Regions from separate parts of the Brevibacillus sp. MER 51 genome, predicted to be linked through region 3. Evidence: riboswitches for the same ligand, from Rfam matches in the RefSeq annotation. Region 3 holds a riboswitch; each other region holds the start of a gene.
The links. A riboswitch is a leader RNA that binds a small molecule or an ion and turns the genes downstream of it on or off. The one in region 3 is predicted to bind S-adenosylmethionine.
Positions count from the first base shown of each region.

Region 1: it holds a riboswitch for S-adenosylmethionine, as region 3 does, so the genes downstream of both, M3630_RS24865 (methionine ABC transporter ATP-binding protein) here and M3630_RS00950 (aminopeptidase P N-terminal domain-containing protein) in region 3, are expected to answer to the same signal.
Region 2: it holds a riboswitch for S-adenosylmethionine, as region 3 does, so the genes downstream of both, M3630_RS24790 (homocysteine synthase) here and M3630_RS00950 (aminopeptidase P N-terminal domain-containing protein) in region 3, are expected to answer to the same signal.
Region 4: it holds a riboswitch for S-adenosylmethionine, as region 3 does, so the genes downstream of both, M3630_RS13665 (aminotransferase class I/II-fold pyridoxal phosphate-dependent enzyme) here and M3630_RS00950 (aminopeptidase P N-terminal domain-containing protein) in region 3, are expected to answer to the same signal.

Region 1 is NZ_JAMAUS010000014.1:117,242-124,744, forward strand. Features, by position in the region: gene M3630_RS24840 (MFS transporter) at 1-372, opposite strand, end outside; gene M3630_RS24845 (LCP family protein) at 560-1,546, shown strand; gene M3630_RS24850 (spore germination protein) at 1,618-3,069, shown strand; gene M3630_RS24855 (GerAB/ArcD/ProY family transporter) at 3,081-4,205, shown strand; gene M3630_RS24860 (Ger(x)C family spore germination protein) at 4,205-5,338, shown strand; SAM riboswitch class I at 5,446-5,562, shown strand; gene M3630_RS24865 (methionine ABC transporter ATP-binding protein) at 5,663-6,676, shown strand; gene M3630_RS24870 (methionine ABC transporter permease) at 6,677-7,342, shown strand; gene M3630_RS24875 (MetQ/NlpA family ABC transporter substrate-binding protein) at 7,403-7,503, shown strand, end outside.
Region 2 is NZ_JAMAUS010000014.1:104,607-112,109, forward strand. Features, by position in the region: gene M3630_RS24780 (MFS transporter) at 1-309, opposite strand, end outside; gene M3630_RS24785 (ArsR/SmtB family transcription factor) at 306-1,355, opposite strand; gene M3630_RS24790 (homocysteine synthase) at 1,509-2,813, opposite strand; SAM riboswitch class I at 2,903-3,009, opposite strand; gene M3630_RS24795 (rhodanese-like domain-containing protein) at 3,321-3,632, shown strand; gene M3630_RS24800 (SCO family protein) at 3,714-4,340, shown strand; gene M3630_RS24805 (YqzG/YhdC family protein) at 4,337-4,675, opposite strand; gene M3630_RS24810 (hypothetical protein) at 4,779-5,549, shown strand; gene rnjA (ribonuclease J1) at 5,648-7,318, shown strand; gene M3630_RS24820 (BrxA/BrxB family bacilliredoxin) at 7,398-7,503, shown strand, end outside.
Region 3 is NZ_JAMAUS010000001.1:244,999-252,501, forward strand. Features, by position in the region: gene M3630_RS00935 (FAD/NAD(P)-binding oxidoreductase) at 1-648, shown strand, start outside; gene M3630_RS00940 (MBL fold metallo-hydrolase) at 800-2,218, shown strand; gene M3630_RS00945 (sulfite exporter TauE/SafE family protein) at 2,249-3,037, shown strand; SAM riboswitch class I at 3,089-3,215, shown strand; gene M3630_RS00950 (aminopeptidase P N-terminal domain-containing protein) at 3,365-4,627, shown strand; gene M3630_RS00955 (helix-turn-helix domain-containing protein) at 4,785-6,179, shown strand; gene M3630_RS00960 (aspartyl-phosphate phosphatase Spo0E family protein) at 6,534-6,764, shown strand; gene M3630_RS00965 (aminotransferase-like domain-containing protein) at 6,955-7,503, shown strand, end outside.
Region 4 is NZ_JAMAUS010000005.1:309,837-317,339, reverse strand. Features, by position in the region: gene M3630_RS13680 (hypothetical protein) at 1-932, shown strand, start outside; gene M3630_RS13675 (DUF5665 domain-containing protein) at 942-1,283, opposite strand; gene M3630_RS13670 (pyridoxamine 5'-phosphate oxidase family protein) at 1,422-1,880, shown strand; SAM riboswitch class I at 1,955-2,074, shown strand; gene M3630_RS13665 (aminotransferase class I/II-fold pyridoxal phosphate-dependent enzyme) at 2,169-3,332, shown strand; gene M3630_RS13660 (trans-sulfuration enzyme family protein) at 3,329-4,516, shown strand; gene M3630_RS13655 (YhcN/YlaJ family sporulation lipoprotein) at 4,539-5,144, opposite strand; gene M3630_RS13650 (PhoH family protein) at 5,348-6,682, shown strand; gene M3630_RS13645 (DinB family protein) at 7,016-7,492, opposite strand.

The sequences.
Region 1 (7,503 bases), on a different contig from region 3:
TTGAATAGCCGGGAATGACAGGTTAAAGGTAAAGCCAAGCCCCATCATAAGAATCAGGTAGACAGGCCAGCTCTGAACGAAAGGAATGGAAAACTGAATAAGTCCTTGAATAATCAATGCTCCGACAATAAGACGTTTGGCACCGAGTCGATGAAACAACGATCCGCCGATGAATTGGCCGAAGATTCCAGCCAGAGATTGGATCATCAAGACGAATCCGGCTTCTGTCATGGAGCGTTGCAAAATGGTATGTACGTATAAGGTAGTAAGCGGCCACATAAAAGCGCTCCCGGAGGAGTTAATAAAGCTGGCGATGAGGAAGAAAATGGCCTCACGTGGATAGCGATTGAGGAAAGCGGACGGTGATATCACGCGAATGCACCCCTTACCATCTAAGGATAAGAATAGTATAGTTAATATTCCGAACTTTGTAAATTAAAATGTTTATAATGTCACAGGTACCCAAATAAAGGCTGCTCCACTTTCCGCAAATTCGAGTATACTAATCAAAGTGGAGAGATGACATCAACTGAGGATAGAGAGAATAAAGGTGGACTTTATGAAAATATGGAAACGAGTGTTGCTTCTTTTGCTTGTCGTGATGGCTGCGACAGCTGGATATTACGGATACTCTTTTTATCAATTTACTCAAAATATTCAAGAGCCCAATATCGCACCGCCTAGTGGTGGGAATCCAACCAAAGCAGCAGAAATACCAGAGTGGGATGGCAAGGAACGGGTCAACATCCTGCTGATGGGAGTAGACCGCAGAGGAATGAAAAATAACGGGCTTCCTCGTTCTGACTCCATGATGCTGGTCAGCATCGATCCTACGGGGAAACGTTATGATATGTTTTCAATCCTGCGTGATACGTATGTAGATATTCCTGGTAAAGGTAGCTCGCGGATCAACTCTGCGATTGTAGAAGGCGGACCTGAGCTGGCAATGGAGACGGTTAGCCAGTTCACTGGACTTCCGGTAGATCGTTACGTGATTACTGACTTTGAAGGCTTCAAGGCTCTGATTGATGCAGTAGGCGGAGTCGAGATCGATGTAGAAAAAAACATGTACTATCATGACCCGACCGACAAGGGTGTCTACGATATTAATCTGAAAAAAGGCCTGCAAAAGCTGAATGGAGACAAAGCTTTGCAGTATGTCCGTTTCCGCCATGATGCGACCTCCGATTATACACGGACCGAGCGTCAGCGGAAATTAATGACGGCAGTCGTGGATCAGATGAAAAATGGTACGACCTTGATGCAGCTTCCTACCATTTTGAAGGAAGTAACACCGTATGTTCAAACCAATATTAGCTCGGTGGACATGCTCAAGCTGTCTGCACTCGGATTAAAATTGAATACGTTAGAGCCAGGTAACTATCAGTTGCCGCCAATGGGGATGTTCCGCGAATCGCACCGCGCAGGTTCAGTTCTGGTTCCGAATGTCGATCAGGTTCAGTCGTTTATCCAGGAAAAAATCGCACCTCCTACAGAAGCAACAGATCAAACCGTGGGAGAAAAGAAAAGCAGCACGCAAAACTAAGCGTGCTGTTTTTTTTGTGTTTTTTAGGAAAGACTAACCATGATTTTCTAAGTGCTGAGGTGACAGTGTCGATGGATCGAGAGAGTGCGCGCAATTGGTTTTCACATACTAGCGACTTGGTCACTGAACATATTGATGAGCCTGAGGGCCGCGTGCGACTTTTCTTTTTATCGACCATGGCGGATGCCAAAGTTGTTTACAGTGAGCTCATCCCGAAGCTACGCGAGATTTGTTTGGAGGAAAGCGGGATTGAAGTGATTGCTCAGCACCTAGGAGCGTCTAGCAGCAGCCGAGTCTTCGATGAAGGGGAAGCCATTGAGCGTTTACTCAGCGGTCATATTGTCATTCAAGTGGAGGAATCGTCCTATGGCTTGGCGTTCCCCAGTGATGGCTCAGTTGGCAGAAACATTCAAGCACCAGAAATTGAAACCGTTGTACTCGGCCCACAGATCGCCTTTGTAGAAGAACTGAATGTGAACATCTGCATCATTCGCAAATATATGTCTACCCCTAGATTGTTCCATGAACGATTGAGCGTGGGGAAAACCATACCGATGAATGTGTCGATGCTGTATATGAGTGGGACGGTCGATGAGGAAAATGTGAATACGGTGCGTCAACGGATTAATCATCTGGAATTGGACACCAGTCTGGATTCTACCATACTGGCTCAGCATATCGCAGACAATGAGAAATCATTATTTCCTACTCTTCAACAAACAGAGCGTCCAGACAGAGTCGTACACGGTTTGCGACAAGGGCAGATTGCCATACTCGTAGAGGGGAGCCCGTTTGCTTTACTCGGCCCCACCACCCTATTGCAATTTTTTCAGTCGCCAGATGACTATTACTTGCGCTGGAGTCTCGCTACTTTTAACAGGCTCATGCGAATCTTTGCCATGATTTTGTCCCTGATCCTGACCCCGATCTACGTGGCTGCGCTGACCTATCATTACGAGATGATTCCAGCTGATCTGTTGCTTTCTCTCGCACAGTCGCGCTCTCGGGTACCGTTTCCACCACTGTGGGAGGCCATCCTGATGGAGCTGATCATTGAGCTTTTGCGGGAAGCGGGGGCGAGGCTGCCGACCAAGGTCGGTCAGACGATTGGTATTGTAGGCGGTATTGTTATCGGACAAGCTATCGTTCAGGCCGGATTCACCAGTAATATTTTGATTATTATCGTTGCTCTCGGGGCTTTGTCATCCTTTATCGCGCCTAGCTATATGATCGGCTCTACAATCCGGGTGGTTCGTTTTCCAATGATTTTGCTGGCAGGTGTGCTGGGTGCATTAGGCATTGTGGTCGGTTTTAGTTATTTAGCCAGTCATTTGCTTCGCCAGACCAGTCTGGGCCGTCCTTATATGTACCCGATTTATCCCGTACGATTTTCAGACTGGAAGGATGGCTTTATACGCGCTCCCTTATCCTCCCTTTCGGAACGGCTCAAGTTTTTTAACCCAAAACGAATATCACGCTTTGACAGGGCTAGAGCCAAAGAGAAGAAAGACATTGACGAGTAAGCGAGGCGGCTATGAAGATCAACATCGATGTAAGCAAGGACAATTCGATAACGGCATTTCTTGCAGGGGTTCTTGTGCATGGCACGCAGATAGGGATGGGCATTTTGGGCTTCCAACGAATCATTGCCAAGGAAGCGGGGCACGATGCTTGGATATCTGTCGTACTCGCTGCCTTGTTTACTCATCTTACGGTGATGACCATTAACAAGACGTTGCAAAAATACCCCTCAGCCGATATTTACGGAATTCAGGAAGATGTGTATGGAAAGTGGCTGGGAACAGGGATTAGCATCATTTATTTGACCTATTTTTTTGTGTCGGCTGGAGTCATTTTACGCACCTACATTGAAGTTGTTCAAACCTGGATGTTTCCGAATTTACCTACGTGGGTTCTGTCAGGAATCATCCTGTTTCTAGCGTTTTACACAGTCGTAGGGGGGATAAGAGTCATCGCAGGCTATGCATTGTTCTCCTTTATGGTCACGATATGGATGATATTTGAGTTATATTTCCCCTTGAAATTTGCCAGGTGGGAATATTTGTTTCCCGTTATGGACACCAGCCTGGAGAACCTTTTCAATGGAATGATTGCCATGTCTTTGACCAGTGCCGGCTTTGAGATCCTCTACGTTGCCTATCCATATGTACAAAATAAAGAGAGGGTACAAAAAAGTGTACAGTTGGGGGTGCTGGTGACGTATCTGATCTATTTGCTAGTCATGATTGTGGCGCTGGTCTTTTTTAGTCAGGGTCAGCTCATGAGAACGATCTGGGCGACACTCAATATGCAAAAGATGGTGTACCTCCCTATTCTGGAAAGGTTTGAGCTGGTTGTCATTTCGTTATGGCTTCTCGTGATCTTGCCGAATATCATGCTGTATTTGTGGGCTTCTGCCCGAGGTCTCAAGCGCTTGTTCGGATTCAATCTACGTCATTCGTTGTATTGGATTATACCCGTGATTTATGTAGCCTCCTTGTCGCTGCTTTCCAGGCAGGAGATGAGTCGGATGACGAATATTTACTCGCATATAACCCTGTACATTATATACGTGTACCCCTATTTTTTGTACCTGATGGTCTGGCTGAAGCAACGAAAGCAAAGGGCGAAACCAACCAGCAAAGGAGAGAGTGCCTGATGCTGCCCAAGCGTCTTTTTGCCTTGTGGTGTTCATGTGTCCTTGTTCTGGCAGGCTGTTCAGATCGGCAAATTTTTGATGAGACAGGACTTGCCACGGCTGTCGGATATGATCTGTTAAAGGATGGAAACATTCGGGGGACAGCAATCATGCCCTCCATTAATCCAGAGGCGAAAGAAAAGATACAGGTTTTTTCAGCTACTGGTGAAACCAGCAAGGGAATTCGGGATCGGATCAATTTACAATCAGATAAAAGAGTATTGGGTGGGCAAATACGTGTCGCACTCTACAGTGAAAAATTGGCAAAGCGTGGACTTGGCAGTATCGTTGACACGTTGTATCGGGATTCCTCTATTTCCAGCAGGGTTTATCTTTGCCTTTTCGAAGGCGAAACATATGATATGTTAACGTATCCCTATTCTGAAGCAGGGAATATCGGAATCTATCTATACCGTATGATTGAGCAAAATATTGAAGGGGAAAAAATTCCGTCTTCCACCATGCATGAGTTTTTTCGAGCTTATTATGACAAAGGAATCGACCCGATCATGCCGTTTATTGCAAAAAAGGGAAATGAGCTGCAAATCAAGGGTATCGCATTATTTCAAGGGGAGCGTTATGTAGGGTGGATCACACCAAAGGAAGCCTTTTTAATCAAGCTCATGCATGGCAAATTCAGGATTGGGAGCTACGATACTTCTGTCCCTGCTCATATTTTTGGCGAGGTGCACAAGAATCACGGAAGTAAAAATGATCGTGTGCAGCTTGTCTTTGATACGATTTCCAGCCATTCAAAAATCGAGCTGACCCAAGTATCTCCCCCGATCTTTGATATTTACATCCGATTAAATGCGCGGATTTTGGAATTAACCCTCCCGCTGAAGCTAGAGAATGCAAGGTTGATGAAAATCATGGAACATGCACTGGAAGAAGAGCTCGGAAAAGAACTGCAGAAAGTAGTCCACAAATTGCAGGACCTCAATGTCGATCCAGCTGGGTTCGGGATCGTGTATCGTTCAAATAGAAGAGGGAAGGCAAATATGACGCAGGCCGAATGGAGAAAGATGTTCAAAGGTGCGACATTTCACTTTCACGTAAAGTCGACCATAATACGCAACGGCGTCATGGATTAAAAAACTTTTTCCTGCTATTACTATTGACGTGATATTTTCAAAAAGGATATAATCCGTTTTGTATCATCAAGAAATAGAAAAAACGAACATAATATACGTAGATATCTTTCTTATCAAGAGAGGCGGAGGGACAGGCCCTATGAAGCCCGGCAGCCGGTTCATTTTCGAATGAACGTCGCGGTGCCAATTCCTACAGGATTGTTTGGATCTTGTGTAGATGAGAAGGGTGGATGCGAACGTATACATTGCGTTGCAGCCCCTTTTTCGTTTATGAAAAAGGGGTTTTCATATTTTTATCAAGATTATGGTCGGGAGGTGGATGCGTTGATCCAATTGCGTCAATTGCATAAAAGCTATCAAGTTCAAGGTAAAACCATCCCAGCGTTAACGGGGATCGACCTTTCCATAGAGCAAGGCGAAATTTACGGGATCATTGGACATTCGGGTGCCGGGAAAAGTACATTGATCCGATGCATCAATTTGCTAGAGCGCCCAACTTCAGGGGAAGTTATTGTGGACGGCGTCGATTTGACAAAGCTGGATGAAGGGAAGCTGCAAGAAAAGCGCCGCTCAATCGGCATGATTTTTCAGCACTTCAACTTGCTGTCTTCTTCGACAGTCGGCGAAAATGTCGCTTTTCCGCTCAAGCTGGCAAAGCGTCCAAAGGCAGAGATTGATAAGAAAGTAAACGAACTGCTGAAGCTGGTGGGCTTGGAGGCACATAAGGACAAATATCCGTCCCAGCTGTCTGGCGGACAGAAGCAACGTGTCGGGATCGCCCGTGCGCTCGCGAATGATCCAAAAGTGCTGCTCTGCGACGAAGCTACATCGGCTCTTGATCCGCAGACGACGAACTCCATTCTGGGACTGCTCTTGGACATCAACCGCAAGCTGGGCTTGACCATAGTGTTGATTACTCACGAGATGCACGTCATTCGCTCTATTTGTGATCGTGTCGGCGTGATTGACGGAGGAAAGATCGTCGAGTCGGGCAACGTACTGGATGTATTCCTTCGTCCGAAGCATCCAACGACACAAGAATTCGTGGAACAAGTAGCAGATTCTACAGAGCTGCGCGAAGCAGTCGAGCACGAAAAAGCCTCGGGGAACCGCACGATTGCTCGTGTCACCTTCCTCGGAGAAAAAACGTACCAGCCGATCTTGTTCCAAACGATGCAAGAGACCGGTACGGTGTTCAGTATTTTGCAGGGAACAATCTCCCGCATGAAAGATACGCCGTATGGTCAGTTGGTGATCGAGCTGGAAGGCGATGTCGCACAGAATCAAAAGACCATCGAGACGCTGCGCCAACGTGGCTTGGAAGTAGAGGTGATATAAATGGACTGGACATTCGAAAATGTGGATTGGGCTGAAATCGGCGAAGGTACGATGGACACGCTCACGATGCTTGGCTTTTCCACCCTGTTTACCGTCCTGATTGGTTTGCCGTTGGGCATCATTCTGTTTTTGACTTCTCGCGGACAGCTTTTGCAAAACCGCACTTTTTATACGATCGCATCATTCGTTGTCAACGTATTGCGCTCGGTACCATTTATCATTTTGATGATCTTGCTGATTCCTGTGACGAAAATGCTCGTAGGAACCTCACTCGGTGTACTGGGTGCCATTCCGCCGCTCGTGTTTGGGGCCGCTCCATTTTTCGCACGTTTGGTGGAAACCTCTCTGCGTGAGATTGATAAAGGCGTGATTGAGGCCGCACAATCTATGGGTGCTTCCAATTGGCAGATCGTCTGGAATGTCCTTTTGCCAGAGTCTAGGTCAGGTCTGATCGCAGGTATTACGATCACGACGGTAACACTGGTCTCCTACACGGCAATGTCTGGGGTAATTGGCGGCGGTGGTTTGGGTGACTTGGCGATCCGATACGGTTATCAGCGTTTCCAAACCGATGTCATGATTGTGACTGTTGTTATTTTGCTGGTGATGGTACAGATCTTACAATCGCTGGGGGACCGTCTGGTTCTGAAATTCAGCCGCAAATAGGATCTTTCCATATAGATTTTCAAAAAATAAGATGAAATACATGCAAGGGGGAAATCATTCATGAAAAAGCTAGTCGTATCTGTACTTTCTACTGTATTGGCATTTTCTTTGGCAGCTTGCGGAGGCAAAACGGAAACAGCACCTGCTCCAGCTGAAGGCGG
Region 2 (7,503 bases), on a different contig from region 3:
CCCGGAAGTAATGACTGCAAAGGACAAACAAAACGCAGCAGCTCGCATCCATTGAGAAAAAAGCATGACACGCTTCTTATCGAATCGGTCGATGTACGGCCCGGCTACCAACTGAATCGCAAGCGACGGCAAAAAATACAGAAGCCACATCTGTCCGACCGCACCTTGTGAGCCTGTTGCCTGATAGATCAACCAGCTATTGGCGAGGGTACCGAGTGAGGCGCCGAGTTCTGAAATGAGCTGACCGAAAAGAATCCAACGGTAAGAACGCTGCTGCCAGACAGAGGCTTGTACCGCGGTTTGGTTCATGGGTTGCTCCTGTTCAGGAAGTCATCCCACATCAGGGGAAGCTTGTCCAGCGTATGACGGCGTAGTCTGTAACGGGAGCCTGCTTGTTCAACGAGATGGGCAGACCGCAGCATGGACAGGTGATGGTGCACGGTCGATTTCGCCATGGAGAGTTGATCGGTTATCTCTTGCAGACTCAGGTCCTTTTCCGCCAGCAATTTGATCATGCGTAGCCTGTGCTCGTCTCCGAGTGCTTTTAAGGCTTGCACCAGTGAATGGGGTGGCTGATAAGGATCTACAGCATCGTGCAAATTTTCGTCGGCCACAGGGTAATAAAAAATTTTCGTCCCGACAGCATCGGCCTGTACGGTCCACGGGCGATAGATCGCTTGTGGAATCAGCAGTACGCGTGTCACGGAAGGCTCAGGGAGGTAGTTCGAACCCGTCGCATACTCTACCAAGGCTTCCGGGGTGAGCTTTCCTAGCTTGTTTTGCTTTTGCGACCAATCCCGTTCTAGCATGCGAACGATTTCTTCCTCACGCGGCTTGATGTGAGTGGTATACCAGCCTTCCATCAATTGGAGAATATGGCCCCGCAGCTCTTCTGCATCAACGGAAGTAATATGGCCGATATACGATTCAAAAAAGAGGTGCGCACGGCACGCTTCCTGCAAAGCGGCGCAATCATCTTCGCTTCCTTGTGCAGCCTTCCGCCGTGCTTCCTGCATATTTTCACCGAGATAAGGGAGGGCCTCGTATCGGAGCTGTTCGGTTGAGAGCTCTCTGACATACGAGAGGAAGGAATCCAGATCAGCGAAAGGGCAGAGATCAAGCAGTTGCAAAAGCGTCTTCCACGTGTTGTGCTCCTTCGCATATTCGACCTCTTGCCGTACAGAAGGTGATAGCTCGTCCAACAGTTGGCGCCAGTAGGCAGGAGGGTGTTCCATCGTGTGATGCAATTGATCGTAGGTAGCGGCAGCGATTCCCAGGGCAGCTTCGAATAAAGGAGAATACGAGAGATCAACCCGGTAGGTCGTTCGTTCACTGCCAATGTTCAAAATCTTCATGTGATCATCCTTCCAAAATTTGTGCATGATTGTATTTTATAAATACCGAATGTTAAATTCAATGTTTTTCGAACGAAAATAGAAAAGGAAAAGAAGAATCACAAAATCTCTATCCAAAGAGATGACATGATTCTTCTTTCTGTAAAGGTATGGTTAACCTACCGTGGATAATTGCAACGCACGCTGCAGGGCTTGCTCCAAATCGGAAATGATATCGTCAATGGATTCTGTGCCGACGGAGAGGCGAATAAGTCCCGGGGTCACTCCGGCTGCTGCCTGCTCTTCTTCCGTCATCTGCTGATGTGTTGTGCTTGCTGGGTGAATGATGAGTGACTTGGAGTCTCCGACATTTGCGAGATGAGAGAACAGCTTCACTGACTCGATCAATGCTTTTCCTGCCTCAACGCCACCGCGAATGCCAAAGGTCAGAATCGCGCCAGCACCTTTTGGCAAATATTTTTGGGCCAATTCACGCTGGGAGTCTGACTCCAATCCCGGATAACTCACCCACTCTACGGCAGAGTGATTGGCAAGGAATTGGGCTACTGCCAAGGCGTTTTGGCTATGCCGCTCGATGCGCAGATGCAGAGTTTCTAATCCTTGCAGGAACAAGAAGGAGTTGATCGGGGCGACTGCTGCTCCGATATCGCGCTGGAGCTGAACACGGGCCTTGATAATATAGGCAAGCGGACCGACTGCTTCTGTATAGACGACGCCATGATAGCTGGGGTCTGGTGTAGTCAGACCTGGGAATTTTCCGTTGTTCCAGTCGAATTTTCCAGAGTCTACAATGATACCGCCAATTGCCGTTCCGTGGCCGCCGATGAATTTGGTGGTGGAGTGCACGACGATATCGGCCCCGTGCTCAAAAGGACGGCACAAAATCGGAGTTGCAAAGGTGTTGTCCACGATCAAAGGCACGCCATTTTCGTGAGCAATATGGGCGATCGCCCCGATATCAGCGACATCAATGCGCGGGTTTCCGATTGTCTCGCAAAACACGGCTTTTGTCTTTTCATTGATATAGGACCGGAAATTTTCCGGATTGGATTGATCTGCAAAATGAACCTTGATTCCAAGGCGTGGAAGCGTGTGGGCGAACAGGTTGTAGGTACCGCCGTAGAGGCTGCTGGAAGCAACGATTTCGTCTCCTGCATGCGCAATATTTAAGATCGCGAATGTAATGGCAGCTTGCCCGGATGCGGTTGCGAGTGCGCCAACACCACCTTCAAGTAAGGCAACGCGCTTCTCAAACACATCCTGCGTGGGATTCATGATACGTGTATAGATGTTCCCAAACTCTTTTAAGCCAAACAGGTTGGCTGCATGCTCCGTATCGCGGAAAACATAGGAGGTCGTCTGATAGATCGGAACAGCACGCGAGCCTGTTACAGGGTCAACCTCCTGTCCACCGTGTACCGCAAGTGTTTCTGGCTTCCATTGTTGTTGATCGGACATGTCCATCTCTCCTTTTACTATGGGGAATCGGCAAATAAAAAAACGGAGCATTCTCCTGAGAAGAAGAAGCTCCATCATGCACGGGCTTTTGTTCATCTCTCAGAATCACTGGATTCTGCAGGAATTGGCACCATGCAGCTAGTCTGCTGGTTGCCGGGCTTCGTAGGGCCTGTCCCTCCACCGCTCTTGATGAAAACAATTGTTGTCGTAATTGTATGAAAATAAAGCCTTGCTGTCAACGATAAATATACAGTTATCGGGGAGGTTTTTATGTATATATGAATGAAGGTGGTTCACTCATGCCATTAATTTGTAACGGTTTTGTCTCAAGCTGTTCACATCCCGTGTGGCTATTGCCGCAGCGAAATAGGAGATAATGGTAGAAAATGGGGAGTATGGATGCATGGTGAAGCCAAGTGCTCTTCGCGTTAGAAAAGTAAAAAAGCGTGTGATATCATGGAGGTGGTTACAACTGATCTGATTGTACATATAGGAGGATAAATAGCGATGAGCCATGGAGTAAAGGAAATTACACCACAAGAGCTGTTGGAAAAGCTGGAAGCCAAAGAGGAACTGCAAGTCATTGATGTACGTGAAGTGGAAGAGTGGAATGCAGGTCACATTAAAGAGGCAAAGCTAATCCCGCTCGGCTTTTTGCCACATCGCATTGATGAATTGGATAAGAACATTCCGATTGTGATGGTTTGCCGCAGTGGTGCCAGAAGCAATACAGCTACAGAGTATTTGAGTGCACAAGGATACGACGTGGCAAATATGGTTGGCGGCATGCTCGCATGGCCAGGTGAAGTGGAACAGTAAGACGTGATAGAAACAGTGTGAATGCCTCCCGTGTGTAATCAGGAGGCATCACGCATGGGACAAGCAGGGAGGTAGCAACCCGTGAGTGAAGGAGCACAATTGCAGCAGGAATCTGCAATGAAAAAACATTGGTTTCCTGTGTTAGCTGGTATTATCCTTTTGGCTATCATCGGAGTATTTGGTTATAATTACATGACAGAAGAGAAGATCGAAGTGTTGAAGCCGATCGCGGATTTCACCTTGGACAACAGTGACGGAACAACCTATACATTTAATTCAAGTGCTGGCAAGGTACGATTGGTAGAGTTTATGTTTACCAAGTGCCCGGATATTTGTCCGGCGACTACGTTCAACATGGCCAAACTGCAAGATCAGCTGAAGGAAAAGGGACTGTTCGGAGACAAAGTGGAGTTTGTTTCCATTTCTTTTGACCCTGATAACGATACACCGGAAGTCTTGCAGGAGTATGCAGCCAAGTTCAAGGCAGATCAGAGTGGCTGGAAGTTCCTGCGTGGGGACGCTCAGGATGTAGAGAAAGTGACGAAGGATTTTGGTCTGATGGTCATTAAGGAGCCAGATGGTTCTTATTCACATACGGCTCGCATGTTCCTGGTGGATGGAGATGGAAACATGCGTCGCGCGTACGGGATGGCAGCCAACATGGAACTGGATGTCATGATGAAAGAGATGGTACAGCTCGCTGACTAGCGGGTCTCCTCATAGGAGATGTTTACGACTTCTTCTGTCTGATTCACGAATTCAATATGAACGAGTAACGCCCACCTGCGATTGCTTTCTTGAAGCAAGAGCTTAAACGTCTCTTCCGACGTGGTGGGCGTTTTTTGTTTTCGTCCGACATGCAGGTAATCCACAATTTGAGCGCTTGGATATCGCTTCATCGTTTCCTGCATTGCGAGTCTGCCCCATTTTGCATAGGAAGGCTGGGCATAGGTAGGGACCGTCTGAAAGATGAAGAGGAAAAGTACGATAGAGAGAAGGGGCATCATGTTCCGATAGCGAAATAGGCGACGAGCGGTTTGCACTTGCTGATCCCTCTCCTTTTCGAAATGGCTTGCCATGTATTTTGAAGACTTTTCGGAATATGATTCGTAGAAAATAATGACAATGAAGTGCGGGAGGTATTCGATGCATTACTTGCTCATTCCCTTATTTGGCGTTCCTGTGTTAGTGGGGGTTCTTGCGGCGATTTTCCAAAAGCCTCCTTTCTGGAAAAAATGGGGGCTCACGATTGCTTCAGCCGTATTGATTTACGGGGGCTGCTTTGCCGCGAATGTATATTGGCAAATGAAGTATGGCATTCCTGTTCTGCCCACGGAGGCCGACTTGGAGGTATTTTTCTATTTTTGTATCCTGTTGGTGTTTGTTTGTATCCTCCTGTATATTGGCTTTTTGATCACGATGAGAAAACAGTTTTGGAAGATGAACCTCGTTTTTCTATGCACAGCTTTTGGTTTGTTTAGCTTTTTTGCTGCTGCCTTTTTAGGGATGGGTCCCTTTTTGAAGAAAGCGGAGTACGTTATCGTCGTACAAAAAGCAAAAGACCAGTGGAAAGAGGCGAAGATGGACAATGAGAAGCCCATTGACCTCGCCCTCGTATACAGCAGACAAGAGTGTACGAAAAATTGTGCCGGGTATCCTTATTCAAGCCTCATTCTGGTACGGAATCAGTCGGACCAGCCGTTGGAGATCGATTTGAAGCTGCGATTGAAAAACAAAAGCGGCGCCGTATTAAAAGAAGTCGAGGCCGTACCACTACAACTCTCTTCAGGAGAAATTACGGAGGTATGGACGGGCGATTCTTATGCGAAGCACGACTTCTGGGCGAGAGCTAGTGTCGTTACCGATGAACGAGTTGCCGATTTGGAGTATCAGTATTCGATTATTGACCGAAGATGAATGTGTGGAATAGACAAGACTGGGTGAAACGAACGTCTTACGTTGTGATATAATAAGAATGGCATGCTTGGTTCGGATTCCCATAATCATGCACGACGATGTTAGGAGGAAAGAGTTTGAGCGACGTTAAGATTTTCGCGATGGGCGGCCTCGGCGAGATCGGAAAAAATATGTACTGCGTCGAGTATGAGGACGAAATCATCATCATTGACTGCGGGGTGAAATTCCCCGAGAACGAAATGTTCGGTATCGATCTGGTTATCCCGGATGTTTCCTATTTAGTGGACAACCAGCACAAAATCAAAGCACTTTTGTTAACGCACGGACATGAGGATCACATTGGCGCGATTCCTTATATTTTACGGCAAATCAAGGTGCCGATTTACGGTGGTCGTCTGACCCTGGGCTTGGTCAAGGCGAAGCTGGAAGAGCACCGTTTGCAAAATGAAGTGAAGCTGATTCCGATTTCGGAAGATACGGAAATTCCTTTTGCGAAGCTGAAGGCGACATTTTTCCGGACGAACCACAGTATTCCAGATTCTCTGGGAATTGTGCTCCATACACCAGAGGGAATGGTCATTCACACGGGTGACTTCAAGTTTGACATGACACCAGTCGGACAAACAACGGAGTACGGAAAAATTGCACGCATTGGTGCGAGCGGAGATGTTTTGGCGCTTTTGTCCGATAGTACGAACAGTGAGCGTCCTGGATTTACGATGTCAGAGAGATCGGTAGGGGAAGGGATTCTCGATGTGGTACGCAAAGCGCGTGGACGCATCATTCTGGCTACCTTCGCTTCCAACGTGCATCGTCTGCAGCAAGTGGTAGATGCTGCAGAGCAGTGCAATCGCAAAGTAGCGGTTATTGGCCGCAGTATGGAAAAGGTATTCTTGATTGGTCAAGAGCTGGGCTATATTCAGATGCCAGAGGGCATGCTGATTGATATTAAGCACATCGATAATTACGCGGACAACCAAGTGCTGATTATTTGCACAGGCAGTCAAGGTGAGCCGATGGCAGCGTTGACCCGGATTGCATCCGGATCGCATCGCACTGTTTCCATTTATCCAGAAGATACAGTGATCATTTCTGCATCTCCGATTCCAGGAAACACGATCAACGTAAGCCGCACGATAGACAAGCTGTACCGTGCAGGTGCTAACGTAGTATTGAGTCACGAATTTGATATTCACGCATCGGGTCATGGCAGCAGCGAAGAGTTGAAGCTCATGCTGAACTTCATTCGTCCGAAATATTTTATCCCGATCCACGGGGAATACCGGATGCTCAAGACTCACTCCAAGCTGGCCCAACAGGTTGGGATCGAGGAGAGCAACATCTTTATTATGGACAACGGCGAAGTGCTGAATTGCAACCGCGAAAAAGCGTGGCTCAGTAAAGTACAAGCAGGGATTGTCCTCATTGATGGCAGCGGTATCGGCGACGTCGGCAATATCGTCCTGCGCGACCGCAAGCATTTGGCTGAGGATGGCTTGATGGTCGTCGTTGTCAGCTTGGATATGAAAAACTTCAAAATTTTGACGGGCCCAGATATCGTGAGCCGCGGCTTCGTATACGTACGCGGTTCAGAATCCTTGATTCAGGAAGCGACACAGCTTGTTCGTGGGCGTCTACAGGAAGCATTGGATAAGAAAATCAAGGAATGGTCTGAGCTGAAGTCACAGATTAATGAAGTGATCAAGCCGTTCATTTATGAAAAAACAGGCCGTAACCCAATGATTCTTACCATTTTGATGGAAGTGTAGCTCCTGCTTTCTCGGGTAGGCGCAGTCGGGGTATAATAATAAGTAAGTTGAACTTCGTGATAAAAAGGAGAGTTGCCCAATGATGTCTTATGAAGCATATATGAGCCAAGTAATTCAACCGATGCGCGATGAGTTGACTCGCAATGGTTTTCAAGAGCTTCGCACTGCTGAAGAAGTAGAGCAAG
Region 3 (7,503 bases):
CAAGTTCGCAATCAGTCACAGATCATTTTTGCATCGGCAAAGGGAAGTGTTTTTGACGTTCCTACGTATGCCAATACCCTCAACAACGTCATTCGTCGAAAGAACATCGAAACGAGATACAAGCATAACCTATTGGAAGTGCGGGCGGATACGAAAGAAGCTGTATTCGAGAATCTGGAAACCAAAGAGCAGGAAGTATGGAAGTATGACATGCTTCATGTGACCCCTCCCATGAAAGCGCCCGATTTCATTGCAAACAGCGCATTGGCAGACACAGGAGGTTGGGTGGATGTCGATCCATTTACACTTGTGCACAAAAGGTTTCCCACTATTTTCGGTATTGGCGATTGCACGAATCTTCCCACGTCCAAAACCGGAGCTGCGATTCGCAAACAGGCACCAGTCGTCGAAAAAAACCTGCTCGCGCTGATCAATGGGACTCCCTTGGCTGCCAAGTATGACGGTTATACATCCTGCCCACTCGTAACGGGGTACAACAAACTCGTGCTAGCCGAATTTGATTACAACCTGACACCGTGTGAAACCTTTCCTTTTGACCAATCCAAAGAGAGATTCAGTATGTACCTGATGAAAAGAGAACTGCTTCCCATCCTTTATTGGAATGGCATGCTTAAAGGATTGATGTAAATGTGGCTGCGCAGGTAGAGTATGGCGTGGCTGTCTTCCAAGAAGCAAAAGTGCGAGCCGAGCGTAAAAGCGAATCTGTTCCGTGGCGCTTCTCGAAGTTCTCGCGGAAAAATCAAACTTATAAGAGATGTTGTAAAGGGAGGAATGAGCCATGTTATTGCGTTACTTTTTTGATGAGAAATTGGCCCATGCATCTTATCTGGTTGGCTGCCAAAAAACCGGGGAGGCGATTGTGATCGATCCTGCCCGTAATCTGGCTCCTTATTTTCAAGTCGCCAAAGCAGAGGGAGTTACCATTGTAGCCGCCACGGAAACCCACATTCACGCTGATTTTGTATCTGGTGCCAGGGAATTGGGGGCAGTTCACCAAGCGAAGCTGTTTTTATCCAATGAGGGCGATGAAGACTGGAAATATCAATACTTGGAGGGTTTGAACCATCAGCTTGTCCACGATGGAGATCGTTTTTTTATCGGAAACTTGCTATTTGAAGTTATGCATACGCCTGGCCATACGCCTGAGAGCATCTCCTTCCTTTTGACTGACCTTGGAGGGAATGCAGATCGCCCCATCGGGATCTTCACGGGAGATTTCGTCTTTGTCGGCGATATCGGCAGACCGGATTTGCTCGAAAAAGCGGCGGGAATGAAGGGTACGTCCGAGTCAGGTGCACGAGACATGTTCCAGTCCCTCCAAAAATTCAAGCAACTGCCGGATTATATGCAGGTATGGCCAGCTCATGGGGCAGGAAGTGCTTGCGGGAAAGCACTGGGGGCCGTACCGTCTTCTACCGTCGGCTACGAAAAACTCTTTAACTGGGCGATGTCACACTCTAGTGAAGAGGAATTCGTTCAGGCACTCCTTGATGGACAACCAGAGCCGCCAACGTATTTTGCAGTGATGAAACGCGTGAATAAGGAAGGCCCTGCTTTACTCAAGGAACTCCCCGTTGTTCAAGAGTTCAACTCGCTTGAAGCGGTCAAGGAATCGGTGGAAAACGGACAGCTGATCGATACGCGTCCTTTTCAGAAATTTGCGAAGGGGCATCTGGCGGGAACTCTTCACATTCCTTTTAACAAGTCATTTGCCAACTGGGCGGGCTGGATTGTCGATTACAATCGCCCGGTTCACATTCTGGCCAACCCAGATGAGCTGGACGAGATTTTGCAAGCCCTGCATTCCGTAGGGATTGATCATGTCACAGGCTATATCGACTGCGGCAAGTTAATGGTAAGGGAAGCGTCTTTGCTCGAGACAATCGAGGAGGTAACACCGCTGGAGATTGCAGACCGCGTTGAAAAAGGAGAGGTTCACGTAGTAGATGTTCGTAATTTGGCTGAGTGGAAGGAAGGACACATTCCGGATGCACAGCACATCATGCTCGGTACACTCGCCGTGCAGCTGGATGAGATTCCTCGCGAAAAGCCACTTCTCGTACAGTGCCGTTCCGGTGCCCGATCCGCTATTGGCGCCAGCATTCTGAAAGCAAACGGATTCAAAGAAGTGATGAATTTGAGCGGCGGAATATTGAAATGGCAACGAGACGGCTTGGCAGTCGTAGAACTAGGATAAAACGAAGCGAGGAGTTGCAAGGGTGAGCCTATGACTATCGACCTCGTAATCACACTGTTTGTTATCGGTTTCGCGGGATCATTTATCTCTGGTCTCGTCGGGATCGGGGGCTCCATCATCAAGTATCCGATGCTTCTGTACATTCCGCCCGCCCTTGGATTCGTTGCTTACACAGCTCACCAAGTATCCGGAATAAGTGCCGTCCAAGTATTTTTTGCCACCCTGGCTGCTGTTTGGACTCTACGCAAAGATCAGCTTATCCATTACCAGCTCGTTGTGTACATGGGAAGTGCCATTATTGTAGGGAGCTTGCTTGGAGGATATGGAGGAAAATATCTTTCAGCAGATGCCGTCAATATCGTCTACGCCATTCTGGCCACCATTGCTGTAATCTTGATGTTCCTGCCAAAAAAGCGAATGGACGAACGTGAACAGACGACCGAGATGATCTTTCATAAGCCAACAGCTGTATTATCCGCTTTGATTGTCGGAGGTGCCTCTGGAATTGTAGGGGCAGCTGGCGCTTTTATTTTGGTTCCCATCATGTTGATCATCCTTAGGATACCGATAAGAGTTGCGATTGCTTCCTCTCTTGCCATCACCTTCCTTTCTTCCATTGGATCGACCATAGGAAAATGGATGGCAGGGGATATATTGTTTTGGCCATCCGTGATCATGGTATTCGCCAGCATCTTGGCAGCGCCGCTCGGTACAAAGGTCAGCAAACGTTTGGACACCCGGATTCTCCAAACCATTCTAGCCTTGTTGATCCTAGCCACGACAATTAAGATTTGGGCCGACATTCTTGCATTTCCATAAATAATAAAGAAAAATAAAAGAATGTTCTATGAAATTACATTTCATAGAACATTCTTATCGGGAGTGGTGGAGGGACTGGCCCGATGAAACCCGGCAACCTTCGTAATCTACGGTGACAAGGAGCAGTTTGCATAAAGCAACTGCTCTTTGTTGAAACTCGTTTCCCAATTGATGAAAGTATCCTAAAATAAAGAAGAAAGGAGGATACTTTCAAACTGAAATCGGCAGAAAATTATCAGACTATACTGAACTTGAAGCGATCAAGAACGCTTTTCACAATCGATATCAATCCGTGAAGAAACTCACGAACGAAGGGGTATCAAACATATGACAAACACCATACATTCAATAGAATTCATCAAGCGCCGTCAAAAACTCGCGGAAAAAATGCCTGACCACAGCGCACTTGTCCTCTTTTCAGGGGTTGTCAAGACACGCAGCAATGACGATAAATATCTGTTTTCACCAAACCGCAACTTCTATTATCTAACGGGCATTGCGCGCAGCAACCTCATTCTCATGATCACAAAACGCGCTGGCATCGTAAACGAAACGCTATTTCTTCAGCGCCCAAATGAGCTGGAAGCGAAATGGACAGGGGCGGTCTTATCCGATCAAGAGGCGAAGGAGCAATCTGGTATTGAACACTTCGACTATCTCGATGAGTGGCTGGAGTCATTTGGAGTCTTTGTGAGGCGCTGCGAAGGCAAGTCCTCACTCTATCTTGACTTGTATCGCTATCAGTGGAGCGACGAGCTGACCCCTGCAGACAATTTTGCCGAAGACGCGCAGAAGAAATACCGGACCCTTCAAATTCACGATGCGGGCCCATGGCTGAAAGAACTGCGTATGTTGAAGAGTTCGGCCGAAATCGAAGAGATCAGACGTGCGATTACGATCACGGATGAAGCAATCCGGCGCATGTGGTCGTATGCACGTCCTGGAATCATGGAATATGAACTAGAGGCGCACTATGATTTCACGTTGAAGTCGCACGGTGTTCGCGAGCTTCCTTATTTACCCATTATTGCTAGTGGCGTCAATGCTACTATCTTGCACTATGAAGCGAATAATCAGCGTGCGGAAGATGGTGACTTGGTCCTCCTAGACCTCGGTGCGGCATCGAATTACTATGCGGCTGATATTTCGCGAACGTTTCCCGTAAATGGTCGCTTTACTGAACGACAGAAAGCGATCTATCAACTCGTGCTCGAAGCAGAAATCAAGACCATCGAAGCAGTGAAGCCTGGTGTCACACTTTCAGAACTCAATGATGTTACGAAACAGGTCCTGACAGATGGTCTGCTACGTCTCGGTCTCATCCAAGACAGCAGTGAGCTCTCCAAATACTACTATCATTCCGTGTCACATCACCTTGGACTGGATACGCACGATTTCTCAGATTACAATGTTGGCTTGCAGCCTGGTATGGTGATCACGATTGAACCAGGTCTGTACATAGAGGAAGAAGCCATTGGGATTCGGATTGAAGATAATGTGTTGGTAACAGCAGAGGGCTGTGAGATACTCTCGTCACAGATCCCGAAGGAAATCGAGGAAGTGGAAATGTTGATTGGGAAAAAGGAATAGCGAAAGCTTAATGTAACCATAACAAGCTCTGTTATGGTTACTTGCATGTGAACATCTCCTTACAAAAACTAGTAAAACGATAAAGAAATGTCTAATACATCTTCCAAAAAAAACCATTTGATTGTAAAATAAAGTAAAACTAAAAGGGTGATCCAATATGGGGGGACTGCTAGGGACATTGCACCAGTCGCTGCGGTCAGAAATCGAACAACATCGGCGAGCGCGCGGTTATACATTAAGCAAACTAGGGGATTTAACTGGTATTAATCCAGGGACATTGAGCGAGATTCTAAATGGGAATCCACCTCGGGCTATCACAATAGGTCAATTAGATGCGCTCGCTTCGGTGTTTGGCTATGAGCCAGGCTGGATGTATGAACTATATCCCGATGAATGTTTATATGAAGGGAAAATTTCGCGTCCCCGATTGATACCTTATTTGATTCGAAGCGCTGAGAATGGGCGAAAGGATTGCATTGAAGCTGTTGCCTCCCAATTGTTGGAGAATCCCAAGAATATTTCCATCCTTTTTACTGTGGCAGAGCAATTATATGAGGAGGGAAAACTGGGAAAGGCGGTGCCATTCTATGAGTACGTAATTGAAAACGAGAAAGATAGCTACTCAACCCAGTTTGTGATGAGTCACTACCGATTATTTCAGGCAATTCTCGGGACAAATGCCGATGAAAATGAGAAGGCTGTTATTCGCTTTTCATTATATCGAAAGCGATTACCTGAAACGGATCAATTAGACGCTTTATTAAATTTGGCGAAGGTTTGTTTCACTTTGCAAAAATGGAGTGAAGCAGAAACTTACGCAGATGAGCTACGAGAGCTTTCCAAAATTATTTATCAAGATAAGCTGCAAAAACGCAGAAAAAATCGAGCGGCAGAGTTGATAAAAACAGAACGCCCACTCGTCTACTACTATGGAATGGGTTATTTATATAAAGGATTAGTCCTACAGATGCAAGGCGCTTATTCACAATCGAAAGAATATGTACAAGCATACGCCGATTTATATTGGTTTGAACTTCTGGACGATGAAGGGTTACGAATCGTTGAGCGGTTTGCTGTCTTTGCGAAAGCGAATTTTTACACACTGGAAGTATTAATGGGAAATGAAGATATCATTAAGGAATACACCGACTATCTGGCGGAGCAGCCTGATGAAATACTTCCGGGCCTCGTTACAATTATGGAAGCTGCTAATAAATATCATTTTTGTGTCGATGAGGTTTTATTACGCCTCTCTGAAGATATTGGTAGATTCCATGAGCGAACATTGTTGGTTAATATGGTTCAGCACCTCCAATATCGATATCAGAAAGCAATATATGATTTTACAAAGGGGCGCATTGAAAGTGGACTCAATGAAACCCTGCACTGTTTCGTACTATCGAATTTGATGAATCGACATTATGATGCTCTGCAATGCGTACAGTTGTTTGAAAAATATCGACATCTTGCTTCTCCATCACAGATTCTCCATTACCAAGCCATTGTAATTGGAGAGAAGAAGGCTGAAGCTACATTTATAAACGAGTTGTAGGACGCTGTAACAACAATTACTAAAAAAGATGATAAGTAGAGAGGATGAAAAAGAATGAAAAATGTATTCCTGGCCCTTCTTCTAACGTTTGGGTTTAGCAGTGGCATCGTTTACGAACCACAAAAGTCTGAGGCCCAACATGTAATTAACTATCAGCATGGTGCAGATTTTTAGAAACAGTTTATATAAGACACAAAAAAACATCCTTTCGATAGGATGTTTTTTTCTATTCAATTTTTTCTTAGTTGGTGAATTCTTGCATATTGATTTATAGTTATTAATGTCATAATTTGTAAATCATAGGAGGTGCTTAACATAAAAGGTATCGCAAGTTCATTAGAAAGGGACGTCTCTGTGCACCCAGGAACATCCCCGAAAAGCAAGGGCACGTTCTGGGGCGGGGGAATTGAAGTAAGTCGCCACCACTTGGATCTGGAAACAAGCATCGAACAACTACGACAGCAAATGATTGAATTGGCTGGAAAACATGGTCTAACAAGTGACGTAGTGTTGGGGGTAAGCCAGCAATTGGACAAGTATATAGTGATGGCGCAAAACAACCATAAAGTGGATAGCATTTGGTAGAGGATCCATGATCGGTCTATTAAAACTGATTGCAAAAGAGGAACCTTTAAGAAAAATGGGTTCTTTTTTACGTCATTTTTACCGGATGCTGACCGCTTCAGAGGAACCACCGAAGGATGAAAAATCCTGTGAGGTGGTTCTTTTTTTCTCTCGTCTCCCATGCCATCATTATAGACGGGGGCGATAAAGGATGTTCCAGGATTTCAAGCTTGTTGGTGACCGTCCAGTCGCGATACAAGTGAAAGAATACGTCAAACGTTTAATTATCAAAGGTGCGCTTCAGGCAGATCAAAAGCTGCCCTCCACACGAGAAATGAGCAGTCTGTTAAAAGTGAGCCGCAATTCGGTCATTGCTGCATACGAAGGCTTAGAGGATGACGGATTTACGTATGCGATTCCAGGAAAAGGCAGTTATGTTACCACGATGGTGGGCCATTTGACTTCGCATAACGAAGGAACTGACGGCTATGCCTCCTGGCAAATCGACTGGAAGGCACGAATGAACGAATATGCTGTATCTGCTGTAGAACTGGATATGATGAAGCAAGGCATACGCGGCAAAAAAGGAACCATTTCATTCACAAGCATCGCGCCGGATGAGCAGTTATTTGACTTGGGGGATGTAAGGCGGGCGTTTTTGGATCGGATGGCAGTCGAAGGGCAGGTCTTACTCAACTACGGCTATGCCAAGGGCTACAAGCCACTGATCGATTACTTGATGCGATATATGGAGAATAAG
Region 4 (7,503 bases), on a different contig from region 3:
AGCCGAATTCCGACATCATTGAAGTCGTTCCGACCAACGATCACTCTTTTACAGTCAGCTTTGAAGCTCCGGATGCATCCTATGAACCGTATGTAACCGTGAGTGCCTACGCAGGCAGCAAGCTGGTCGATAGCGAAAAGGTAAAGATCGTTCCAAAAGCAGAAGAAGATAAGGAAATGATCATCCATACCATGACTGTATTGGATGCGAAGAAAAAAGAACTAAAAGTAAAAGGAATTGTCAAGCAGGGGGCAGACAAAGTAACTGTCACCTATAATGGCGTGAAAAAAGACGCAAACGTGAAGAAGCTGTGGGATGGCGTAAGCAGCTTTACGGTTTCAGTAAAGGATGTACAAGCAGCAAAAGATCAAAAAGCTTTGATCGAGGTTTATGAGGATGGCAAGAAGGTTGATTCCGAATCCGTTCAGGTAGAAATTGTTAACGCCCCTGATAAGGATCAAGCGACCGAATATGCCATCAAGGCGACTGCTGTAAACAATCCTGCCGCCAAGTCCATTCAGGTGAAAGGGACAGTAAGCGGCTGGAACAAAAAGGACGATACTGAGCTGTTTGTGATCGCTCCAGACGGTCAGAAAAAAGAGATTGAACCGAATGACAAAGGTGAGTTTTCTTTGACCTTGTCTTACAAGAATCGTTCCTTTAGCGCCAAATCCATTCAATTCGCACTGTATGAAGACGATAAGCTGGTTAAGAAAGCTGACGTTGCATTAAGCACAAAAGTCATTGTCGAGCCTGTGAAGCCAACAGACGACGATGAAAATGATGATGATGACAAAAAGAAAAAAGAAAAAGGGAAGCAGAAAGATAAGCATCCCAACGGCAACGCGTATGGTTATTGGAAAAAGCACGGTAAGGAATGGAATGACGATCACGATGATGACGATGACGATCATGACGAGGACAGAGACTAGTCTCTATCATTAAGGCCGCTGCTTGTAAGTCTCGACGTACTCCACCAATTGTCTGATGTAATCACCCAGAATGGGGATCGAAAGAAATTGCGTCAAGAGGGAGCCGAGGAAAGCCAAAACGATAGCAGTACCAATCGTCAATCCCAGACCCCGGGCAAGACCTGCGAGGAAATTGATCCAGAGCAGCTTGCGCGGGGCTGTGTAATTTTGGATTACATCTGCTAGTCGGATATCTTCCAGGAACATCGCAATTTTGTGCATCCGCTCATTTACCTTCCGAACTTCCTGAAGCTCTTCAAGAACTTGATCAATTTGCTGCATGAGGCGGTCTGTAGGCGACAAGCTGTCCATCCCCTTTCACTATTCGGTATCGTTACCTACCAGTCTAGGGAAAAAGACAACCAGAATCAAGGTGGAGAGGAAACGTTTGCCTATCAGCTGCGCGAAGGGTAAAATGAACGTACAAAACGTTTGTTAGGAGGCTTTGAAATGGCTGAAACTGTTTCCCAATCTCTTTCCGAAGATTTATTCAAGCTCTTGCAAAAGGAGCGTTTTGTTACTTTGGGCACAGTAGACCATGAGTCAGGGGCACCATCGCTCAGCTCCTTGTCCTGGACGTATGCTGTCAGCGCCGATACGATTCGTTTTGCCATGGATAATCGCTCCCGTATTTTGGCTAATATTGCGAAGGAACCGCAGGTTGTCCTGCATTTGATCGGTGCCGGCTCGTCTTTTGCCATTAATGGTCGTGCTGTCGTTAAAACAGACCGCTTGGAAGGAGTTCCGCTCAAGCTGGCCATGGCAGAGATCAAAATTGAGGCTGTTCGTGATATTATGTTTTACGGTTCCCGTATTTCCGTAGAACCACAATATGAAAAAACGTATGACAAAAACGCAGCAGCGAAGCTGGACAATCAAGTTATGACCGCCTTGAAAGATGCAAATTAACGGGTGGAAATAAATTGTTGACAAGAATCCTGCCGATCCTTTACTATTAGGGTCAATCGAATTGAATAGCAATCTTCTTATCCAGAGCGGCGGAGGGACTGGCCCGATGATGCCCGGCAACCAATCACCTGTATTTTAACAGGGAGATAATGGTGCTAATTCCTGCAGAGTTATCAAACTCTGAAAGATGAGAAGGATTTGCTTACGGTGACGTAAACAAAGCCTTCTTTCAGAGGAAAGGGGGCTTTTTTGATGCCCTCGTACACTATTGGAGGGAGAGAAACAGACATGAAATTGGAAACAAAGTTGATTCAGGCGGGAGTAGGCAGAGACGAAAAAACAGGGGCGGTGAGTTTTCCTGTTTACTATGCAACAGCTTATCGTCATCCTGCCTTGGGCCAGAGCACTGGATATGATTATACGCGCACAGCTAATCCTACTCGCACTATTTTGGAGGAAACCATCGCTGAAGCGGAATCAGGAGATGCAGGATTCGCTTGCGCCTCTGGAATGGCTGCTGTTCACACCGTCATGGGCCTGTTTTCCCAGGGGGATCATCTGATCGTTTCACTCGATCTTTACGGGGGAACCTATCGATTGTTCGAGCAAGTGCTCTCTCGTTACGGTCTGACATTTTCGTACGTGGATTTGCGTGACATTGATGCACTCAAAAATGCGATTCGCCCAGAGACAAAGGCCATCTTCGTCGAGACACCAACCAATCCGCTCATGCAGATTACCGACATTCGAGCTGTAACGCAATTGGCGAAACAGCACGGGCTCCTGACGATTGTAGACAACACATTCTTAACCCCCTATTGTCAACGCCCACTAGAGCTTGGTGCAGATATCGTTTTACATAGTGCAACCAAGTATTTGGCAGGACATAACGATGTACTGGCTGGACTCATCGTAACAAAAGGAGAAGAGTTGTCGGAAAAAATCCGGTTTTTGCACAATTCAATCGGTGCTGTACTTGGACCGCAGGATTGCTGGCTACTCATTCGCGGGATGAAGACATTGGCATTGCGGATGGAGCGTCATCAATCCAACGCGCTGATCGTAGCGGAAAAACTGCGTGAGCATCCGGCAGTAGCGGAGGTATTTTATCCAGGTCTACAAGAGCATCCCGGGCATGAGATCCAGGTGAATCAAGCGACCGGGCATAGTGGGATGGTATCGTTCCGCGTACGCGATGCAGAGCAGGTGGGATTGTTCCTGCAAAATCTGCAAATCGTGGCCTTTGCCGAAAGCCTGGGTGGTGTCGAGTCATTGTGTACGTATCCGGCGACGCAAACTCACGCGGATATCCCGCAAGAAGTCAGAGAGCATGTCGGGGTTTGTGATCGATTATTGCGACTGTCGGTTGGCATCGAGCATCCAGATGATGTCATAGCCGATTTGTTTCAGGCCTTGAATGCTAGTTTGGTCGTAGGGGGGAGTGTACGATGAATTTTGCAACCAAGATCCTCCACGGTTCCACTTGCATTGACCCGTTCACAGGTGCGTCGTCGGTTCCGATTTATCAAGCTTCCACATTTCATCAGACTGATATCGATCAGCCAGGTACTTTTGATTACGCCAGATCTGGCAATCCGACCAGGCAGGCTTTGGAGGAAGCCATTGCGTCTCTGGAGGGAGGCGCACGAGGTTTCGCGTTCTCATCTGGCATGGCTGCCATTTCCAGCGTTTTCATGCTGTTTTCAGCCGGAGACCATGTTGTAGTGGCGGAGGATGTATACGGTGGCACGTTTCGGTTTTTGACCAAAGTTTTGTCGAGAATGGGCATCTCCGTTACATTCGTGGATGCAACAGATACTGAAGCCGTTGGCGCAGCCATTACACCGATAACAAAAGGGGTTTACCTGGAGACTCCCTCCAATCCTACCTTAAAGGTGACAGATATTGCAGCGGTTTCTCGAATCGCGAAGGAGCACGGCGTGCTCGTCATTGTTGATAATACGTTCCTTACCCCGTATTACCAGCGCCCATTGGAACTTGGCGCAGATGTGGTCATTCATAGTGCAACGAAGTTTATCGGTGGGCATAGCGATGTGGTGGCAGGTCTGGCCGTGACCAGAGACGCTTCGTTAGGGGAACAGCTCTACTTTATCCAGAATGGCATGGGAGCGATTTTGGGTGTGCAGGACTGCTGGCTCGTGATGCGTGGGCTGAAAACATTGAAAGCCCGACTGGATGTGAGCACGAAGACAGCCGCGAGCTTGGCTGACTGGTTGTCTACGCATCCACAAGTAAGCCGAGTCTACTATACGGGACTGACGGATCACCCCGGGCACCTGATTCAAACACAACAAGCGACTGGGCATGGAGCTGTTCTTTCCTTTGATGTAGGGAGCCGCGAGAGAGCAAAAGCGTTGTTTGATCGCGTAAAATTGCCGATTGTGGCTGTCAGTCTCGGGGCAGTGGAAACAATTCTGTCCTATCCAGCTACGATGTCACATGCAGCGATGCCTGCTGAAGAAAGAGCTGCAAGGGGAATCACAGATGGTTTGATCAGATTGTCAGCTGGTTTAGAGGATTTCGATGACTTGGTGGCAGATTTGAAGCAAGCACTGGATCATTTGCCATCTGAAGCACTAGTCCATAAAGAAAAAGAGGTATTCTCCCGGGCTTAAATCCGGGGATACCTCTTTTCTTTTATGGTGTTCCTGTACGATTTGCGTTGATTTTGTTTTGTCCCTGCGGTTCTTTGTGCATGCGTTTTTCTTTTACTTGAGAAGGGGTTTCTTCGCGAGGCTGCACACTGCGCGGCAACTGGGGAATGATCCGACCTACGATGTCCGCCAACTCTTCCGTAATTCCGGCAACAGGATGGCCGCGACGAATATCATCTCTCATTTCCCGTAACCGCTGTACGATAGCAGGGTCTGCAGTTACGACAGCATTCGCTCCTTGGGGGTCTTCTTTCAGAGCTTCCGCAACCGTATACTTTATGACGCCAACTTCTGGGCGATCAAGATTCGGGTCCACTGTAATACCAACTACCGCATATTTGCCCAATACCACAGCAGTGGCACTGTGAACCCTTTTCACACGTGTTGCCAGTTGGGCGAGGCGATCAGCGGTGGCTTGGGAAGATTGATTATAAGCAGGCTCAGGAGCTGTTTGCTGAACGCGCTGAGTATGATTGGCATGCTTCGGCTGTTGTGCAGCCTGATTCGCCGGGGGTTTATTGCCTGACATACATGCTGTAAGCAACAAGCTAAAACCGAGGCAGTAGATCATGATCCGTTTCACAGGCATTCTCCCTTTCCCAGTATTGCCTTCCTTTCATGAGGAGGGCAGGGTTACAAGTATTTTGTTCTGGGCTGCCCATTTTCATTCTGCCACTGGGTCGTCTATCTCTGTCTACCTGAACATAGACTGTAGTACATCACGTCGCCGCACTTGAGCATCCCTCCAAAAATTGCATAGGGTATATAAGAAGGGTAATAGGAGGCGAGATTTTGAAGAAAATCTACGTACTGGACACCAACGTACTCCTGCAAGATCCAAGGGCGATGTTTTCCTTCGCTGACAACGAAATCGTCATACCAGCTGTTGTATTGGAAGAAATCGATTCCAAAAAGCGGTACATGGATGAAATTGGCCGCAATGCTCGGTACGTATCTCGGCTCTTTGACAGTTTTCGTGAGCTGGGGCAATTGCACACTGGCATTACCCTTGAAACGGGTGGGTTGTTTCGGGTGGAACTGAATCATTCCTCTTTCCACCGCCTTCAAAAACAATTCACGGAAATGAGTAATGACAACCGCATTTTGGCGGTTGCACTAAACTTACAAGAGGAGGAAAATGGAAAACCACAGCCAAGACCAGTCATTTTGGTAAGTAAGGATGCTCTCATGAGAGTCAAGGCTGATGCATTGAATATTTCCGCAGAAGATTTTCTTTCGGATCGAGTTGTGGGAGAGTTCTCCAGTATTTACCCGGGGTATCAGAAGATGATGGTAGCATCCGACATCATCAAGACTTACTATGCGACAAGAAAACTGCAGCTGGCCTCCTGTTTTCCGCGCTATCGCTTTTATCCTCATCAATTTTTAGTGCTGAAGGACGAATGTAACCCATCTATTTCAGCGATTGGAAAAGTCGACCCGGACGGAAAAATGTTAGAAATGTTAATCTCAGATGATGATCCGATTTGGGGCATCCGAGCCCGCAACGTGCAGCAACGGATGGCAACCGAATTGCTGCTACGAGATGATATCCCTTTAGTAACCATGACCGGTAAGGCCGGTACAGGAAAAACCTTGCTGGCATTAGCAGCGGGCCTGCTGCAAATTGAGGACCAGCAAAAATACAAAAAACTGTTAGTAGCAAGACCTATCGTTCCGCTTGGAAAAGACATCGGTTATTTGCCCGGCGAAAAAGAAGAAAAGCTTCGGCCGTGGATGCAACCGATTTATGATAATTTGGAATATTTATTCAACACAAAACGCCCAGGTGATTTGGATAAAATTTTGGCAGGCATGGGAAGTTTGCAGGTGGAAGCTTTGACGTATATTCGCGGGCGCTCCATCCCTGAACAATTTATTATCATTGACGAAGCCCAGAACTTGACAAAGCATGAAGTGAAGACGATCCTGACGAGGGTGGGGGACGGCTCGAAAATTGTGTTAATGGGTGATCCTGAGCAGATTGATCATCCGTATCTGGATGAGAGCAACAACGGTTTAACCTACGTGGTCGAAGTATTTAAAGACCAAAAGCTGGCTGGACATATTCAGTTGGAAAAAGGCGAACGGAGTGTGCTCGCACAGCTGGCCGCAGATTTATTGTAAAGACGATGTATGAAAAACTACGAAGAGGTCATACTATTTTTGTCGAGCCCGTTGATTCATGTGAGTAAACGGCGAAATGCCTTGCAGGAGGCGAAGATCCGTGGATAATCATGATCAAGCAATCGACGAAAGTCGTATGGAGATACACCGATTCCTTTAGCTACTTTTCTCTACGACGGAGGTTGAAGAGCCAAAGAGAATAACCGGTAGAACCCCATAAGCAATTCGGGCTCGACAAGGACCGCTCCTCATTGGAGCGGTTTTCATTTTTGAGGATTTGGCAGGCAAAAGAAAAACGCGGATAAACGATCCCGCGTTTTTGTCTGATTTTCCTTATTTAGCAGCCGCGATAGCTTTTCGCAATGACGAAATACATCCGATGTGCATTCCTTCATGGAAAAGAGTGAAGACCATCATTTCCCCGTAAGTATGCATAGTGCCTTTGTCTCCTAGCTCAAACGGTTTTGGCAATGGATCATTCAAGCGGGAGTGAAATTCTTCTTTGATACGCACATGCTGTTCTTTTAGCTCAACAGCTAAGGTTTCGAGGGAAGGTGCTTCTTTTTGCCAATCAGCAGGTTTGGTTCCTGGAGCGAACATGGCTGCGTAATGCGGAGGACATTTCATTCCTTCTGGTCCGAAGAGCAAGTAATCTTGTGTCAGAAGAATATGGCCAATATTCCAGCGAATGTTGTTTTTAAAGCCAACTGGAACCACATCTGCTTCTTCCTCGGTTATTTCCGTCAATCTCGCCAAAAACATTCCGCGAATCAAGTCGTACTGATTCCATACAAAAGAAAAGTCCTGCATAGCAATCCCTG